2 regions of the Ruminococcus sp. 8Y-12 genome follow, and region 1 is predicted to be linked to the other one. Evidence: predicted binding sites of a transcription regulator. Region 1 holds the regulator's gene; the other holds the start of a gene.
The links. Region 1 encodes LexA, which represses DNA repair genes until DNA is damaged. Its sites were predicted from a motif close to CNAACANNTGTTNG; they were not measured.

Region 1 (9,148 bases):
GATACTATACCAAATTTTGAGGGTAAAGAGATTTCCTTGGCCCAAATTGTTACAGCACAGAAATTCCGGGTGCTAATCCAAAATAACATGGAATCGGATTTTTGTAAAATCAATGAGATTACACTCAATGGTAATACCGCCGTTCAGACAGATCAGCTGCAGTCTCTGATCCAAAAGGGTGAGGATCTTTTAAGCGCAAACGCAGAGTTGCGTAATATATTGACAGACCAGCTTTCCTTTAAGCTGAACCGGGCAAAAAACAGTGAATACATCGCCCTGGTATCCCAGGAGGAAATAGAACAATTGTACAGTGACCTAAATGAAACCATAACTCTTCTGGAGTCCAGCTTAAAACCAGAGCCAAATGCCTCCGCCCTGGATGAGGCGGTTGCAAAAGCGCAGAAATTAAACAGCGGAGACTATACACAGGAATCTTTTGCGAGAGTCACACGGGCTTTAGAAAAGGCCTTAAAGGCCGACCGCCTGGATCAGACGGCAATGGATTTGGCAGTAAAGGAATTGAACGAGGCCATCGCAGCATTGCAGAAAAAACAAGATCCGCCCATAAAGGATATCCCAGTGGTAGAATCTAAGCTGCCGGCAGTAAATAGTATTTATAAGGACAAAAACTTTGTTTACAAGGTTAAGAAAAATTTTGAGACAGCTATAGTAAGACCGATCAAAAAGACGAGGACCACAGTTACCATCCCAAAGACAGTCAACATCAATGGGTATACCCTGAAGGTCACAGGCATTCAAAATAATGCATTTAAAAACAACACAAAGTTAAAGACCATAAACTGTGGCAGCAATGTAAAGAGCATAGGGTCCTGTGCATTTATGGGATGTAAAAACCTGAAAAAGGTCGTTATTGGAGCAAAGGTGACCACTATTGGAGCAAAGGCCTTCTATAAAGACAAAAAACTCAAGACATTGACCATAAAGACAACAAAGCTGAAAAAAGCAGGGAAGAGCGCCTTTAAAGGTATATCTCCCAGAGCTTCCATCAAAGTGCCGAAAAAGAACATTCAAAAATACCGGAGACTTCTAAAGAAATCCGGCCTGAGTAAAACAGTAAAGATAAAGTAAGGCGCACCTATGGGATAAATACACCGACTTTTGAATAGTTACAACAAATCTTAATTTTATCTGAAATCAGTTTAAAAACATTTATTTTCATTTACAATCTAAGCAGAAGCCATTATAATAAGTACGAGTTTCTCTAAAAAAGGCATGTAAATGGAGGAAAATAATTTGTTTAGCAAATATTTATACGTATTCTTGATCTCTATGGTACCGCTGATTGAACTGCGCGGGGCAATTCCGTACTCACAGCTGTTTGGACTCCCTCTTGTGCAGTCCTATGTGATCGCTGTGATTGGAAATATGCTGCCTGTCCCCATTATTTTTCTGTTTGCCAGAAAGGTATTGGAGTGGGGGTCTGACAAGCCTGTAATTGGTAAGTTCTTTACCTTCTGCTTGGAAAAGGGGCATAAAGGCGGGCAAAAGCTGAAAGAAAAGGCAGGAAGAGGGCTGCCAATTGCCCTGCTTTTATTTGTGGGAATTCCGCTTCCCGGAACCGGAGCGTGGACAGGAACGCTGGCGGCCAGTCTGTTGGATATGGATTTCAAGTCCAGTGTGATCGCCGTAATGCTGGGGGTTTTGCTGGCAGGCCTTATCATGGGGGCTGCAAGTGCAGGGCTGTTGGGAGCCATTGGAGCACTATTCTAGGAAAACTCCTTTTCCTTAATCGCCGCCACGCCTATGAAGTGGGAGCTTCAAAGTAAAGGTGCAGCCTCCTCCCTCCGTATCCCTCAGGAGAATCTGACCTCCCAGCAGAAGAGTATACTTTTTAGCTATGCTCAGGCCAAGTCCAAAGTGTTCTTTGTCTGTTCTGGATTTGTCGCCCCTGTAAAACTTTTGGAAAATTTGTTGTTTATCCTCAGCCAAAATTCCAGGACCATGATCTATTACTTGAAAGTATACCGAATTTTTGTTTATCTGTTCTTTTAACAGGATATCCCTGCCCGGCGGAGAAAAGGCTATGGCATTGTCCAGAAAAATACGTAAAATCTGTGAAATATAGGAAGGGTTGCTTTTTAAGTCCGCTGTGTACTCCTGCGGAAGTTCTATGTTCAGAATTAAGCCTTTGGTATGGCATAAAGGCAGGTAAGATTCATAGAGTTCCATCAAAAGGGTCACAGGATCAAATAGCTGAAAGCTGCCAATAGGTGCTTCTAACGAGGAAGTTAAAATCAAAAGGTCTTTAACCAACTCCCGCATGCGGCTGCACTCTTTGCGGATGATCTTTCCGAAATAGTCTGCCTTTTCCGGAAAGACATCCATGGAATCTGCTGCCCCCTGGATCAGCATAATTGGAGTTCGAAGCTCATGGGAAGCTGCTGCTACAAACTCATTCTGCATCCGCTCATTTTCCCTGACAGGATACATGACGTGCCTGATAAAGGTTCTCCCTATTAAAAAAAGAGCACCCAGACATAAAAATTCCAAAATTAAAAAATAGCATAAGCGAAGTCTCAACTGAGATCGCACTCCTGTGATATCATTTAATACCAAAATGCTGATATAGCTTCCATATGGTTCTAAAACAATATACGCACCCAGATAACGGTCCCCCTGAAGCCCTTCTGTATGAAATATCCCGCTTTGATATGGGGAAGGGCTGGCAAGAGCCTCCTGTCTGTATATCGAATCTACCTTTTCTGAGACAGTAAGAAAAAGGTCTTCCCTCTGAGTGGGTGTCTCATAAGCACCCTGATACAGCAGGGGGATATTGTTCTCCTCAATCCGAATCACAAGTTTCTCCTGCATCTCCAATTCCCTGAGCCAGGAATCGGGGATATTATTGCTGCTTTGGATTCTGGACATTATGTGGGCTATATTTGCCTGAAAGACTGCCTCCTGCTGTCGAATGACCGTCTGGCTATAGAGAAACGCAGTGATTCCCAGGGCAAGGGTCAGAATGATTCCAGAAGTCAGCACATAGAGAAAGACCAGCCGCCTTTGAACATTTTGAAACATAGTGTATGCTCCTTTATTCCATATAATAACCAACACCGTGCATTGTCTTAATCGCCACATCAACCTTCAACTGTCTAAGTCTCTTCCTCAGAAAATAAATGTAGTTATCCAAGTTATTTTCATTGATATCAGAGTTTCCACCCCACACAGAATTTATAAGATAAGCTCTGGGCAGGGTTTTTCCGGCATTTTTTAAGAAGACTTCCGCCATCTTTGTTTCCGTTGAGGAGAGTGAGACCTCTGCGCTTTGCCAGGATAGTATCTGTTTTTCTGGTTCCAGCCGCAGCTCTTTGTAACTTAGGATATCCGGATCTTTGCGGGTACCCGGCCTTCTTGCTATGGCCCGGATACGAGCCATAAGTTCAGAAATATCAAAGGGCTTGGTGATATAGTCATCCGCACCTGCATCCAAGCCGCCTATTTTATCATTTAACTGTTCCAGGGCAGTGATAAAGATGGCTGGAGTATAGTTTTCCTTCTGGCGGATAAGCTTGAGAAGGGATAAGCCATCCAACTCCGGCAGCATACGGTCAAAGAGAAACAAGTCATAGTATGTATTGGAGGCATAGATCAGGGCTTCCGCACCTGAGTGACAGATGTCGGTTTCATACCCAGCCTTCTCAAAATGCATTTCCAGCATGGAACAGAGATCCTCATTATCCTCTACCAATAATATTTTCACAGCAATCCTCCTCCAGATTTAAGTTTTCATCTCAGTATAACATAGAAATCTCGAAAGATTCTTTAAATAAATTTGGAAATTTCGTAAATGTTCAGTACCTCACATTTACATGCAAAAATCATTTTCTTTCAGTCAGCGCAGTAAATGAGCAAGACCTGTTAAATAATTACGAAATTTCTATCATGGTTTAAAAGATTCTTCGAGATTTATGTGTTATTCTGAAAAGGATCAGACGTCGGATACCAATTAAGAAAGGAGCTATTATGAAGAAAGCAACAATACTTTTGACAATTTTACTCTTAATTACAGCAACAGGATGTAGCACAAAGAGTGCAGAAGGTGATACAAGCAAGGCGGAAACCAGTACAGTGAAAAGTTATCAGGAAGAGGAGATTGCGCTGCCTTTTGAGGGGAGGGACGAAAAGATTGTCAACCTGACAAAAGATCCCTCTGGAAATATCCTGATCTATACAGTGGATACTGCTTCCAAAAAGGGGATTGCCTACCAGATGCAGGAGGATAAAAGTTTTCAGAGGAAGGAGCTTCCAGTTCTGGACTCTTACCTGAAGGAGGCGTCTTCCCCGTGGACGGTATCCATAGGTGAGGATGGCGCTGTCTATTTTATCTATTATGACGCAGATTATTACCCCCATGTCCTTAGAATGAAAGAGGATGGCGTGGAAGAGTTGGCAGCGGATAATATCCAAAAATATATGGGAGGAGATTCACCGGATTACCCTTCCAGTATACTGGGACAGGCGGATGGTTCCTTTCTTCTGTCCTATATGGGGACTTTGGCTGAACAGTATGACAGCACTGGGAAGGTAATCCGCGAATATACGCTTTGCTCAGGAGATACCAATATCCGAAATGATGTCGCAGCTATAGGGAGTACCCTTATCACTCTGAATCAGGAGCAAAACGGTTTTGTCCTATACGATCTGGAGACTGGAAAAGAAAAAAACCAGATTGCAGCGTCAAAAACACAGTGGAAGCTATTGCGGGCCGGTTCGGAAAATGATTTTTATTACATGGATGAAAAGGGATTGCATCACGTTTCCGTTGACGGAAAGCTCACAGAAACTATCATCGATGCATCTGATATGCCCTCGCTGCTGGAGAATAAAAGCGCATATTCCTTTGAGATGGGAAAAGACAACAGCAGCTATGTGCTATACAAGGACGCCTCCGGCAACTGTTCAATAAAATATTATCATTACGCTTCCGTTCAAAACGCCCCGGACCAACCCCCTGCACAGTCAAAGTCAATACGCATCATCGGTCTTAGTCAGAGTAATACGATAATGAGGGCAGTCAATGAGTTTGAGAAGCAGTATCCTGATATTAAAGTGGATTTTCAGAGCTATGGCGAACAGGTGAAACAGGGCTCCTTGTCCGAGACCATCCGTATAATGAACACGGAAATCCTTTCAGGTAAGTCCGGGCCCGATTTGATTCTGCTGGATAAGCTTCCGGCTAAGTCCTATATTGAAAAGGGCGCGCTGGCTGATTTGACTGAACTGTACAGGGAATTTCAGGGAGATGACGCACTTTTGGACAGCATTGTACCTCAGGATGGGGAAAATGTTTACTCTATTCCGGTAAGGTTTAGCGTTCCCCTTCTATATGGAAGCGAACACGCTATGGAACAGGTTGGCTCTATCCGTAAGATCAATGAGTTCCTTAAAAATCCCGGGGATACCCCACTTTTTGAAAATGTGGTAAGCCAGGCGCTCGCCGAGTCTCTGCTGCTTATGCATTACAATGAAATCACTGCCAATCTGCCGGATGAACAGGCAATCAAAGAGTACATGGATGCAGTGGCTGGATTGGGAGAGTATGTCAATGCAACCGCCGAGGACGCGGAAATGTCGGAGGGATATGAAGAAATGTATCTGCTCTCCCTGGGTACTGCCTCCTGCCTGGGCAGGGATTTAGCAGCAGTAAGAGAGGTCAAGACCATTTGGGATTTGGCAGAACCAGCAGCTTTTGCAGAGCAGTATGACCAGAAGTACAGCCTCATAGACGGACTCTATATTCCCTATGACTCCATTGGAATCAATGCAATGTCCGAAAATCAGGAGGCTGCAAAAGATTTCCTAAGAATCCTTTTTTCTTATAATATGCAGAATATAGATATGGGAGAGGGATTTCCGGTCAATAAAAAAGCCTTTGAAGCAATTCATGCGGTTGAGGCAGAGGAGGAGCTTTTCTTCAGTTGGGAAGAAAATGGAGAGAGGGTATCAATTACATGTGAGAATCCCGGCGAATCGCAGGTAGAAGCATTCAAGGAAATGGTCAAGGGTATCCATAAACCACTTCAGATTGATCAAACGGTAAAGGAGACACTCTTGGAAAGCGTAAAAAGGGTTTACAGAGGTGAGGCAGCCAGTGAAGAGGCTGCAAAAGACGCTTACCAGAAACTGAAACTATATTTATCAGAATAGCAACACTCATACACAAAGCGGAGAGGCCCGGTAACCATTGGGAACTCTCCGCTTTAACACTTACAATAAAAGTTATGACAGAAAACGGAACACGCCTATCACCTTACCCAGCACTTCCATCTCCTCAACGATAATGGGTTCCATGGTATCATTTTCCGGCTGCAGCCGAAAATGCCCATTTTCTCTATAATACGTCTTGACCGTAGCGGAGTCATCGATCAGAGCCACAATAATGTCCCCGTTTTCTGCAGTTTTCTGCATCTTCACCAAAATCTGGTCTCCTTCAAAAATTCCGGCTTTTATCATACTATCGCCTTTGACTGTAAGCATGAAGGTCTGCTCATTGGGCATATACTCTGCAGGAACAGGGAAATAACTCTCCACATTTTGAATAGCAAGTATGGGTTCACCGGCTGCCACGCGGCCCACTACAGGGACATTCACTAATTCCCGTCTGGTCAGGTTAAAATTGTCATCCAGAATCTCAATAGCCCTGGGCTTAGAGGGGTCTCTGCGGATATAACCGTTTTTCTCCAACGTCTCCAGGTGTGAGTGGACAGAAGAGGTTGACTTCAGATTCACTGCCTCACAGATATCCCTCACAGCAGGAGGAAATCCTCTGTTTATTATTTCATTTTTGATGTACTCTAATATCTCTTCCTGTTTCTTTGAAATCTTACCGTATGCCATATGTACCTCCTGTTTATATCAAACCTCCACCCGAAATCTCCAAATCAGGACATCTGATCTAAAATGGCCGCAGCGGAAGAGGGCTGAATTTTCTGAAAAAATATGTTTTATTAATGATACCATAGACTGGGAAAAAATGCAAACAAATGTTTAGAAACTTTGTTCGAATTTACGTATTGACAAACAAACGTTCGCATACTATAATTTTCTTATAACAAACAGATGTTCTGAACTTATGTTTGTATCATTTTCATTACGGAGGGATAAAAGATTATGAGAGTACACCAAGCTGAAAAGAGAAGAAAAGGAATGGACACTGTCCAGAACAGACACAACAGAATCACATTTATAGCAAAAGCATGCATCTGCATTTTTGCAGCCCTTGTAGTATTTGGAGGACTTGTTGTAAAAGCTTCAACCCCGCAGATGCAGGAGATCTACAAATATTATACGGACATAAAAGTAGACAATGGCATGACTCTGACGGATATTGCAGAGGACTATATGACAGAGGGATATGGGACACCAGAGGAATACATCAATGAAGTGCGTCAGATTAACTCTATCTGTGAAGACGAGATATACTATGGGCAAAAGCTGATGATACCTTATTATTCTGCTGAATTAAAATAGATGTATGCAAAGCTTATATATGATATAATTCCTAAGGAGTAGAATCCTAAAGGAGGTATATAAAAATTGAGACAAGAAAAATTTAAAATGGAGCGTCCCGGACTTGTGGATCCCGGACAAAAGGTAGAAATCACAGAGATCCAGACAAATATGAATTTCAGTTATATCATAGAGCCTGCTGTAGCTATGTCGGGATGTTTTAAGGGCAGCAATCGGATCAAAGCCAGGGAAGGTACAATCATCAGTATTGAGAACACCCCCAGAGGATACATCGTAACAGCGGAGTTTGAGGAATAAAAATAAAAACCCCCTTTTTACATTTTAACTGTAAAGAGGGGGTAGTCATTGTCTCAATACATCTATTCGCGAAACACCTGTTTTTCCAAAAACCCAAACACTTTTTCAAAGTACAGGTCCGGGGCCAATGTGTAAGCCTGCCCGTGTCCAGCTCCTTCCACAACCAGTATATCTTTTTCGCACTGAGCCGCGTTAAATAACTCATAGACCATATCTGTATGAACAAAGTTGTCCTGGCTTCCGTGGATAAATAAAATGGGAACCTGGCTTTTTTTCACTTGTTCAAGGGCTGATGCCTTTTTTAGGTCATATCCAGCCCGTACCTTGGCTGCCATATTGCTCATATGCAGAGCCGGAAATGCCGGCAGATGATAAAGAGCATCCAGCTCATCGGCAAAGATATCCCACACAGAGGTATATCCACAGTCCTCTACAACAGCTTTCACCTGGCCGGGCAGATCTTCTTCCCCTGCAGTCATCATAACAGTGGCTCCTCCCATTGAGATACCGTGCAGTACAATTTCCGCTTCCGGGTCTTCTTCGAGTATGTAATTTGTCCAAAGGAGGACATCTTTTCGATCCAGCCATCCCATGCCGATATAGGTCCCCTCGCTTTCACCGTGGGAACGCATATCCGGGGTCACAACCTGGTAACCTTGATCTCCGTAAAAGCTGCCAACCTTTTGCATATTGGTTCGATTTCCTGTATAACCATGAATCAAAATGACCCATTTATGGCTCTCCTCCTTCTGTAAAAACTGGTCAGCCATTAGTTTTAGACCATCTTGAGACTGAATGGAAACAGTCTCTTTCTCAACTATGGAGAGCCACCTATCCAACTGCTGATCCATGGCTTTTGCATTCTGATTGACTACAGCTTCCACTTCATCGGAAGTCACTGACTCCGGAGCCACATTCGGCGCGCCAGATGCCTTTCTCACTAAAGCAAAGTTCACAAAATAGTTTCCAACAATTACTGTAGCAGCTCCTACAATTACTACCAGAACCAAGAGACTGATGAGAAGTCCTTTTTTCCTTTTCTTCATGCTTATTAATTTCCTTCCTATTTCCATTTTCTACGAAGGAATTATAGCACATAATTATTTGATTTTCAAAATTATTTCATTCTGTCAAACTCATTTCCCACAGATTTTTTATTTGAGGTGCCAAATCTGAAAAACTCCATAATGTTTGGCTGTTTATTATACTGTTTGGATCATTTAATTTGATCTTTCCGTTTTGAACACCTGTGAGAACAATAAAGTGACCGGAGGTAGTGAAATCTCCCGGGCGCATGCTGCAGATAATAGGTATTCCCTGCTTTAGCTTCTCTGTCACCAAAGTCTCTTCCAAAGAT
Region 2 (9,148 bases), 1.4 Mb from region 1:
TTTTGAACACATTTATATTCTATACTATAACCATATTAGCAAACAGCTAATATATTTCATAACTCACACTTCGCAGCTCCCACACGCTGCGAAGTACTCCCTCAAAATATTTTAATTTTTTCTCTTTCCTTTAAAACAGGAGCCGAAGGGCTCCTGTTTTACTGTTTACAAACGGATATGGCCTTGCTTGCCCGTCTGCACAGCCGCTGTCCGGGACTTTTGTAAGTGAAAGTCCGTTGCTCCGTGCTGTCGCACTCACGCAACTGCCGCAAGTATTCGCAATCCGGGCTATCGCCCTACTTGCTCATACTTGCTTGCCCGTCCAATGTCTGTACAGATGGGCAAGCTAGCTTACCCATCTGTACAGCCGCTGTCCGGGACTTTCACAGTAAATATTTTGCCACGTACTGTCCGGTGTAGGACTTGGGATTTTGAGACACTTCCTCCGGTGTCCCCACAGCCACAATGGTTCCTCCCTTGTCGCCTCCCTCAGGACCGATGTCGATAATATAGTCCGCTGTCTTGATCACATCCAGGTTGTGTTCTATGACTACCACCGTATTGCCACCCTCTGCCAAACGATGCAGTATCTCAATCAGTTTGTGCACATCCGCAAAGTGAAGACCTGTGGTGGGCTCATCCAAAATATAGATGGTCTTTCCGGTGCTGCGCTTAGAGAGCTCTGTGGCCAGCTTGATGCGCTGTGCTTCTCCTCCTGACAGTTCCGTGGAGGGCTGTCCCAGCCGAATATAAGAGAGTCCCACATCGTAGAGTGTCTCAATCTTTCTTTTGATCGTGGGAATGTGCTCAAAAAACTTCATTGCTTCCTCCACCGTCATATTCAACACATCGTAGATGCTCTTCCCTTTGTATTTCACTTCCAGGGTTTCCCTGTTGTAGCGTTTCCCCCCACACACCTCACAGGGCACATACACATCGGGAAGGAAATGCATTTCAATCTTCAAAATACCATCCCCACCACATGCCTCGCAGCGCCCTCCTTTTACATTGAAGCTGAATCTTCCCTTTTTATATCCCTTCGCCTTGGCATCCGCTGTGCTGGCAAACAGATCGCGGATCTGGTCAAACACTCCTGTGTAGGTGGCAGGATTGGATCTGGGCGTCCTTCCAATGGGCGATTGATCGATGTCAATGACCTTGTCCAGAAGCTCAACCCCCTCTATTCTCTTATGTTTTCCCGGAATGGTTCTGGCTCTGTTCAGAGCCTTTGCCAGGTGTTTGTACAAAATTTCATTTACCAGGGAGCTCTTTCCCGAACCGGATACACCTGTTACGCAGGTCATGACTCCCAGCGGAATCTGGACATCAATATTCTTCAGGTTATTTTCCGAGGCTCCCACCACCTTCAGAAAACCTGTGGGCTGCTTTCTGATCTTGGGCACCGGGATCTTCATTCTTCCGCTCAAGTACGCGCCGGTGATGGAATCCCTGCACTTCATAATCTGTGCGGCATTCCCCACAGCCACCACTTCTCCGCCGTGCTCCCCGGCACCTGGTCCGATATCCACAATGTAATCCGCAGCCAACATGGTATCCTCATCGTGTTCCACCACAATCAAGGTATTGCCAAGCTCCTTCAAATTGTTCAGTGTATGCAGCAGCTTGTCATTGTCCCTCTGATGCAGCCCGATACTGGGCTCATCCAGAATATAGGCCACACCTACCAGCCCTGACCCAATCTGTGTGGCCAGACGGATTCTCTGGGCCTCCCCACCGGAGAGGGTGCCAGTCGCCCTTGCCAGCGTCAGATAATCCAGACCCACATCCATCAAAAATCCGACCCTCGCCCGAATCTCTTTTAAAATCTGCTTTCCGATCATCTGCTGGTGTTCTGTGAGCACCAGCTCCTGCATAAATTTCTGAAGGTTTCGGATGGACATGGACGTAACCTCAAATATATTTTTGTCCGCAATGGTGACTGCAAGGGCCTCTTTCTTCAATCTCTGTCCACGGCAGGTTCGGCAGGGGGTGACACGCATAAAAGTCTCGTACTCCTGCTTGATGGACTCTGAGCCGGTTTCCCGGTAGCGCCTCTCCACATTCCGGACCAGTCCTTCAAAGGCCACATCGTAAATCCCCTCTCCCCTCTGTCCCCGGTAATAAACCTTGACCTCCTTGCCGTCCGTGCCATAGATCAACATGCGGCGGATTTCTTCCGGAAGTTCCTGAAATGGCGTATTTAGGTCAAAATCATACTCCTTGGACAGGGCATCCAGGATCGCTCTGGTATAGCTGCCTTTATCCGTACAGGACTGCCATCCCATCACAGTGATGGCTCCATCCAAAATGCTCAGAGACTTATCCGGAATCATCAGATCCACATCAAACTCCATCTTGTATCCCAAGCCAAAGCAGTCCGGGCAGGCGCCGAAGGGGTTATTGAAAGAAAAACTCCTGGGCTCAATCTCATCGATGCTGATGCCGCAATCCGGACAGGAAAAGCTCTGGCTGAAGCGCAAAGACTCGCTTCCATTCACATCCACAATTGCCAGCCCCTCAGCCAGCTTCAGCACTGTCTCCAGTGAATCCGAAAGACGTTTCTCAATTCCCGGCTTGACAATAAGCCGGTCCACCACAATCTCTATATTATGCTTAATATTTTTCTCCAGCTTGATCTCCTCGGACAGCTCATACAGATTTCCGTCAATCTGGACTCTCACATATCCACTCCTCTTGGCCTGCTCCAGGAGCTTGGCGTGGGTGCCCTTTCGCCCTCTCACCACAGGAGCAAGGAGCTGGATTCTGGTCCGCTCCGGCAGGGACAGTATATGATCCACCATCTGATCCACAGTCTGCTTTTTAATCTCCTTCCCGCATTTGGGGCAGTGGGGGATACCGATCCTGGCGTAGAGAAGACGGAAATAATCATAGATCTCCGTCACCGTTCCCACGGTGGATCTGGGGTTTCTGTTTGTGGACTTCTGGTCAATGGATATTGCGGGCGGAAGCCCCTCAATGCTCTCCACGTCCGGTTTTTCCATCTGGCCTAAAAACTGTCTTGCGTAGGAGGACAGGGACTCCATATAACGCCTCTGTCCCTCCGCATAGATGGTGTCAAAGGCCAGGGAGGACTTTCCGGAACCGCTCAGCCCCGTGAGCACCACAAATTGGTTTCTGGGAATCTCCAGACTGACGTTTTTCAGATTGTTCTCATTGGCACCTCTGATACGAATCATGGGCTTATCATTTTTTTTGAATGTCATTCTTCTATCTCCTGTAACTGTTTCTTCAGTATAATCATCTTATCACGCAGCTTGGCCGCCTCCTCGAAATTGAGCTCCGCAGCCGCCTGTTTCATCTTTTTCTGAACCTCTGCCGCAAGTTTTTCCAGTTCCTGCCTGCTCATGGACTCCGGATCTTTTAAGAATTCCTCCTCGTCCTTCTCCACCTCCCTGGAAATACTGATCAGATCCCTCACCGCCTTTTTGATTGTCTGCGGAGTGATACCGTGAGCCTCGTTGTACTCCTCCTGTATCTTGCGTCTGCGCATGGTTTCGTCAATGGCCATACGCATGGAATCAGTGATGGTATCCGCGTACATAATTACATGCCCCTGTGCATTTCTGGCCGCGCGGCCAATAGTCTGAACCAGGGAAGTCTCGGAGCGAAGAAATCCTTCCTTATCCGCATCCAGGATGGCCACCAGAGTGATCTCCGGTATATCCAGGCCCTCTCTCAAAAGGTTGATTCCCACCAGCACATCAAATACATCCAAGCGCATATCCCGGATAATCTCCGTCCGCTCCAGTGTGTCTATGTCCGAGTGCAGATATTTCACCCGGATACCGATCTCTCTCATGTAATCCGTCAGATCCTCGGCCATCCGTTTTGTGAGTGTAGTAATCAGTATCTTATTGTGTTTCTCCACTTCCTTATTGACCTCGCCCACCAGGTCATCAATCTGGCCTTCTACAGGCCGTACTTCAACCATGGGGTCCAGCAAGCCCGTGGGGCGTATAATTTGCTCTGCCCGAAGCAGCTCATGCTCTTTCTCATAATCCCCGGGTGTGGCTGACACAAACATCATTTGGTCAATCTTGCTCTCGAACTCATCAAAGTTCAGAGGCCTGTTGTCCTTAGCAGAGGGCAGACGGAACCCGTAATCAACCAAAGTGGTCTTTCTGGACTGATCTCCGGCGTACATGCCCCTGATCTGCGGTACGGTCTTATGGGACTCATCAATGATTATCAGAAAATCATCCGGGAAATAGTCAATCAGTGTGTGAGGTGTTGCCCCTGGTTTAAGTCCCGCCAGATGCCTGGAATAATTCTCAATACCTGAGCAAAATCCCGTCTCTTTCATCATCTCTATGTCAAAATTGGTACGCTCTGCAATCCTCTGGGCCTCCAGAAGCTTGTCCTCGCTTTTAAAATAGCGAACCCGCTCTTCCAGCTCCGCTTCAATGTTCTTGGCAGCATCCAAAATCTTTTCCATGGGCACCACATAGTGGGAGGCCGGAAAAATCGCTGCATGTTCCAGGGAACTCCGGCTCTCACCCGTGAGTACATCAATCTCTGTAATCCTTTCCACTTCGTCCCCAAAAAATTCCACCCTAATCGCCGTGTCTGTATTCATAGCGGGGAAAATTTCAAGCACATCCCCCCGCACCCGAAAGGTACCACGGCGAAAATCCATGTCGTTCCGGTCATACTGTATATCAATCAGCTTGCGCATGACCTCATCCCGGTCCTTTTCCATACCAGGCCGCAGTGAGATCACCATCTCTTTGTAATCCACCGGGTCCCCCAAACCATAGATGCAGGACACGCTTGAGATAATAATGACATCCCTGCGCTCCGCCAACGCCATGGTTGCCGACAGGCGGAGCTTGTCTATCTCGTCATTTATGGAGGAGTCCTTGGCAATGTAGGTGTCAGAGGAGGGGACGTAGGCTTCCGGTTGGTAGTAATCGTAGTAGGAGACGAAATATTCAACTGAATTTGATGGAAAGAACTCTTTAAACTCGCTGTAAAGCTGTGCAGCAAGGGTTTTATTATGTGCTATGATAAGCGTTGGCTTGTTTAATTCTGCGATTACATTTGCCATAGTGAAAGTCTTTCCAGAGCCTGTAACCCCTAGTAAAGTCTGGCATTGATTGCCTTCCCGAAAGCCTTTCACAAGCTGTTCAATTGCTTGCGGCTGATCGCCGGTAGGCTTATATGGAGATTCTAATTTAAAGATTTTTTCTTCACTCATATACGCTTCTCCCTCTGCTATTTTTGAATCTTTTGGGTGGTAATTACACGAATTATGTCGTGTAATTAGGGTATCCATTTTATTGTATAAATCACAAAACACATATTCTGTTGAATCATAGTATTTCTATCGCCGCTCCCGAGAACAAACGTTCTTCTTTCATTTTATCTTATGTGCTGCTTAGTGTCAACTTTTCTTTTTAGAATTTTCTTGTGCTGTCTTGTCCGGGTTTTACTGTACGAAAACAGGCGACAAATCATCGCCTGTTTCAAGAAAACTCTATTATACTTTACTAAAATTTCTTGTATGCTTACTCATAAATATCCAAACATAATGTCGCTTATTTACGCAGATTCCCTATAAATTTTTATCTTCCAGTAGTGTTTGCAGTTCTTTTTTACCAGGAAGTACTGTCTCATATTTACCGGCAAATATCTCATTATTATCTTTGGGAAATGTCATCTCTGCAATAGCATCTTTCTTATCTTTACAAATAATAATACCAATCGATGAATTCTCGTCTTCTAATTTAACATTTCGATCATAATAATTGACATACCTTTGCATCTGTTCTATATCTTGGTGTTTAACTGACCAAATTTCAAATCTAATAGCACAAAACAACACAATAGACGATTATAAAATACTAAATCCACTCGAAAATGTTCTTCTTCAAACGTAAATCTAACCTGTCTCCCAACATAAGTAAATCCTCTTCCCAATTCTAGCAAAAATCACTGTAAATGATCAATGATTTTATTTTCCAATTCTGTTTCAGAATAAGTAACAAGTTCTGTGAACTCTAAAATGTATAGATCTTTGAATATATCCTCCGGTTTTTCAAGCATCTGCCCTTCTGCCGCAAGACACATTACATCTTCTTTATTTCTGCATGTTTCTATTTCATAAAAATGACGTTTTTCAATCTTATTTTTTCTCATCAAAATAAGCTAATGGGACCAACTTAAATAAAACTTTCTTCCTTCTTGCGTAATTGGCAATTTTTCAGATTGGGGAAACGCCGTTTCCCCAATTGAGTTCTTAGAATAAACCAAATAAAATTATCGTATAAATACCCTCTTCCAAATTTTTGTGTTAATCTTTCCGATAGTTCTTTTAAAATATACTTTCCATATGCAGCACGCTCTTTTAAGCCTTGCTCTTCTTCAATAATCATTCTTCCCGCTTCATAATATGAATATACCATTGTCATATTCACTGCAACAGATAAATTTTCTTAGCATTCTGAAATAATTCTATCACTCTATTAAAAAAATAACTCAATTATTTTTCTCTACTTCTCTTCGAAAAATATCGATCGATGTTGCGGTTTTCGTATGCTCTTGACTGTTCAAATCTGTCACAGTCCATCTATAAAAACTATTATTTTTTTAATTTCCTACACCTATGGCTGATTACCGGTCTTTATATCTACGTTCTATCCTCCAATTTACTAAATTACAGAAACTCGTGCTTTTAATGTATTTACATAAAGCAGTCTGCCATCGCTGCACCTTTCCTATGACCAGTTTTTCAATCATTTGTGGTGGCTTTTTAAGAGGTTTATTCGCAAATTTCTCTGCTCACCTAAACTGAAACTTACCAATCAGCTCTTTCAGCAGCATAGCCTGGGCTGAAAGCTCCTCGCTGGCTGCCGCACTCTCCTGTGCCGTAGCTGAATTCACCTGTACCACATTCGCTATCTGCTCCATTCCCTCCATAATCTGCTTCACGGATTCCGCCTGCTCATTGGATGCAGTCGAAATCTCTTTGACTGCTCCCACAACCTCTCTTACCCCCACTGTGGCTGTCTCCAGTGTATCTGCTGTCTCCTGTGCTATCTGTATTCCGTTATTTACCGCGTCCAGGGAATTTCCAATCAGCTGCGCGGTATTCTTCGATGCCTGGGCGCTCTTGACAGCCAGATTTCGTATCTCACCTGCCACCACTGCAAAGCCTCTACCATCCTCCCCGGCTCTGGCTGCCTCCACAGAGGCGTTCAGCGATAGAATATTGGTCTGAAATGCAATGTCTTCTATCGTCTTAATTATTTTTACAATCTCGTGCGAACTGTCACTGATGTCCTGCATTGCTGCCAAAAGCTCTTTCATACGATGGTTGCTTCTGGCTGCTTCCTTTCCCAGTGCCGATACTCTCTTGTCCACATCCTCCGCATGCATGGCATTGGAACTGATCTGACGAGAAATTTCCATAATATTGACCGACAGCTCCTCCGCAGTGCCAGCCTGAACCGAGGCTCCCTGTGCAAGGGACTGGGCCCCCTCCGACACCTGTTCCGAACCGCCTGACACCTGCTCCGCGGAGATGTTAATCTGCCTCAGGGTATCATTGAGAGAGGAAACGATCTGTTCCAGGGCGTCTTTTATAAAGTGAAAGTCTCCGATATAACTACCTCTCACCTCTATATTTAAATTTCCCCTGGAAATCTCCCCCAGCACGCCGGAAATCTCTTCAATAACCTCCTTGAGAAGCTGAATAGAGGAGCGGACACTTGCAGCCATCCGACCTACTTCATCCTCTCCCCGGATCGGTATGTCCACCTCCAGGTTTCCTTTTGAAAACTCCTCCATTGCACTGCTTATCTTGGTCAAAGGGTTTAACATTCTGTGAATCATAAAAATACATAGGGAAGTCAAAACCAACAAAATGACAATGGAAACCACCACCAAAATTACAATTAAATGGTCCCGGGTGGCATTTATCTCAGACAGCGGTAGGGTAGCAACTGCAAGCCATCCCGTTGTCTTACAGTTCTGAAACATGGATGTGTAAGAACTTCCTTTATAATCAAAATTCAATTTCCCATTGTACCCATTAAATACTTTCTCTTTATAGTCATCTGTGATATCCAAATCCACCACATTTTTTCCCGTGGCTGTGGGGTCATCACTGTATATATATTCCGAGCTGTTGGATATCATCTCCATATACCCCTCCTCCCCCACCTTGATGGCAGCGAGAAGTTGGGAAAGGCTGTCCATATCCACATCGAATCCAAAAAATCCCGCTATACCATCACTTCCGTGACGGAAAACCGGGGATACGATAGAAATGACCATCTTATCGGTAGCCGGGTCCTGATATGGCTCTGAAATCACATTCTTCTTCTCAGAACACACCTGAAGGTACCATTCTGTATCAGCGAGACCTGCCGCAACTACCTCACCGCTGGAAAGCAGATAGCTGTCTGTCCTTTCATCTGCCACCCAAACCTGAAGTACCCCCTCCTCCTCCATACGCTCCAGAGCACTGGTTAGCTTTTTCAGAATGGTTTCCCTTGCCTCATACTCATTAATATCCCGTGGTTTGGAAACGGCATTAAAATATTCCTGCAGTTCATGACTCTCCTCAAACATTTTAGCTGCAGCCACCTTACTGCTGAAAAAATCATCCACAAGTGAAACCGCATAATCTGTCTGAGCCTCTAACACTTTACCATTTAAGTCCGTGACAGTGTCTGCAGACATTACACAGGAGATTGCAATGATTATGATTAAAGAAGGAACCAAAACAGCCAGCAGACTTCGACTGATTTTATATGAAATAGACCTTCCTCTCCTGCTTTCCCTTTTCTTTTTCTGTGTCATTGAGCAACCTCTCTGTTTTTCCGAACACGCTTATAGTCATCATGTTCTTTGCTGTCTTTCATTATATCACGCCTATTCAAAAAGGCAAAGAAAAATGGTTCAAAAAAGGCCATTATCCCTTCAGAGCTTTCTCTGCTCTTGGACAATGACCCTTTGCATGCTTACAGTAGGCTGTTGACTATCTGCCGCTTAAATACTTCTCAATATCCGCAATTGCCTCCTCTTCGTCAGCCCCGTTTGCGGACACCACAATCTCCTCACCGGAATCCATTCCCAAAGTCATCATTCCCATGATGCTCTTTGCATTGACACGCTTATCTGC

Region 2: uvrB (excinuclease ABC subunit UvrB) is a predicted target of LexA. The motif match lies at 5,360-5,373, and genes of this name have one in related genera.

Annotation. Positions count from the first base shown of each region.
Region 1 is NZ_CM176623.1:3,583,191-3,592,338, forward strand. It holds gene AC0THY_RS14135 (leucine-rich repeat domain-containing protein) at 1-1,089, shown strand, start outside; gene AC0THY_RS14140 (COG2426 family protein) at 1,240-1,731, shown strand; gene AC0THY_RS14145 (sensor histidine kinase) at 1,747-3,042, opposite strand; gene AC0THY_RS14150 (response regulator transcription factor) at 3,056-3,724, opposite strand; gene AC0THY_RS14155 (hypothetical protein) at 3,988-6,171, shown strand; gene lexA (transcriptional repressor LexA) at 6,244-6,861, opposite strand; gene AC0THY_RS14165 (hypothetical protein) at 7,135-7,494, shown strand; gene AC0THY_RS14170 (hypothetical protein) at 7,561-7,791, shown strand; gene AC0THY_RS14175 (alpha/beta hydrolase) at 7,854-8,837, opposite strand; gene AC0THY_RS14180 (C39 family peptidase) at 8,914-9,148, opposite strand, start outside.
Region 2 is NZ_CM176623.1:2,168,747-2,177,894, reverse strand. It holds gene uvrA (excinuclease ABC subunit UvrA) at 384-3,224, opposite strand; gene uvrB (excinuclease ABC subunit UvrB) at 3,221-5,218, opposite strand; partial or broken gene AC0THY_RS07965 (PDDEXK nuclease domain-containing protein) at 5,576-5,940, opposite strand; gene AC0THY_RS07960 (hypothetical protein) at 5,953-6,159, opposite strand; gene AC0THY_RS07955 (hypothetical protein) at 6,183-6,395, opposite strand; gene AC0THY_RS07950 (methyl-accepting chemotaxis protein) at 6,802-8,826, opposite strand; gene AC0THY_RS07945 (HPr family phosphocarrier protein) at 9,005-9,148, opposite strand, start outside.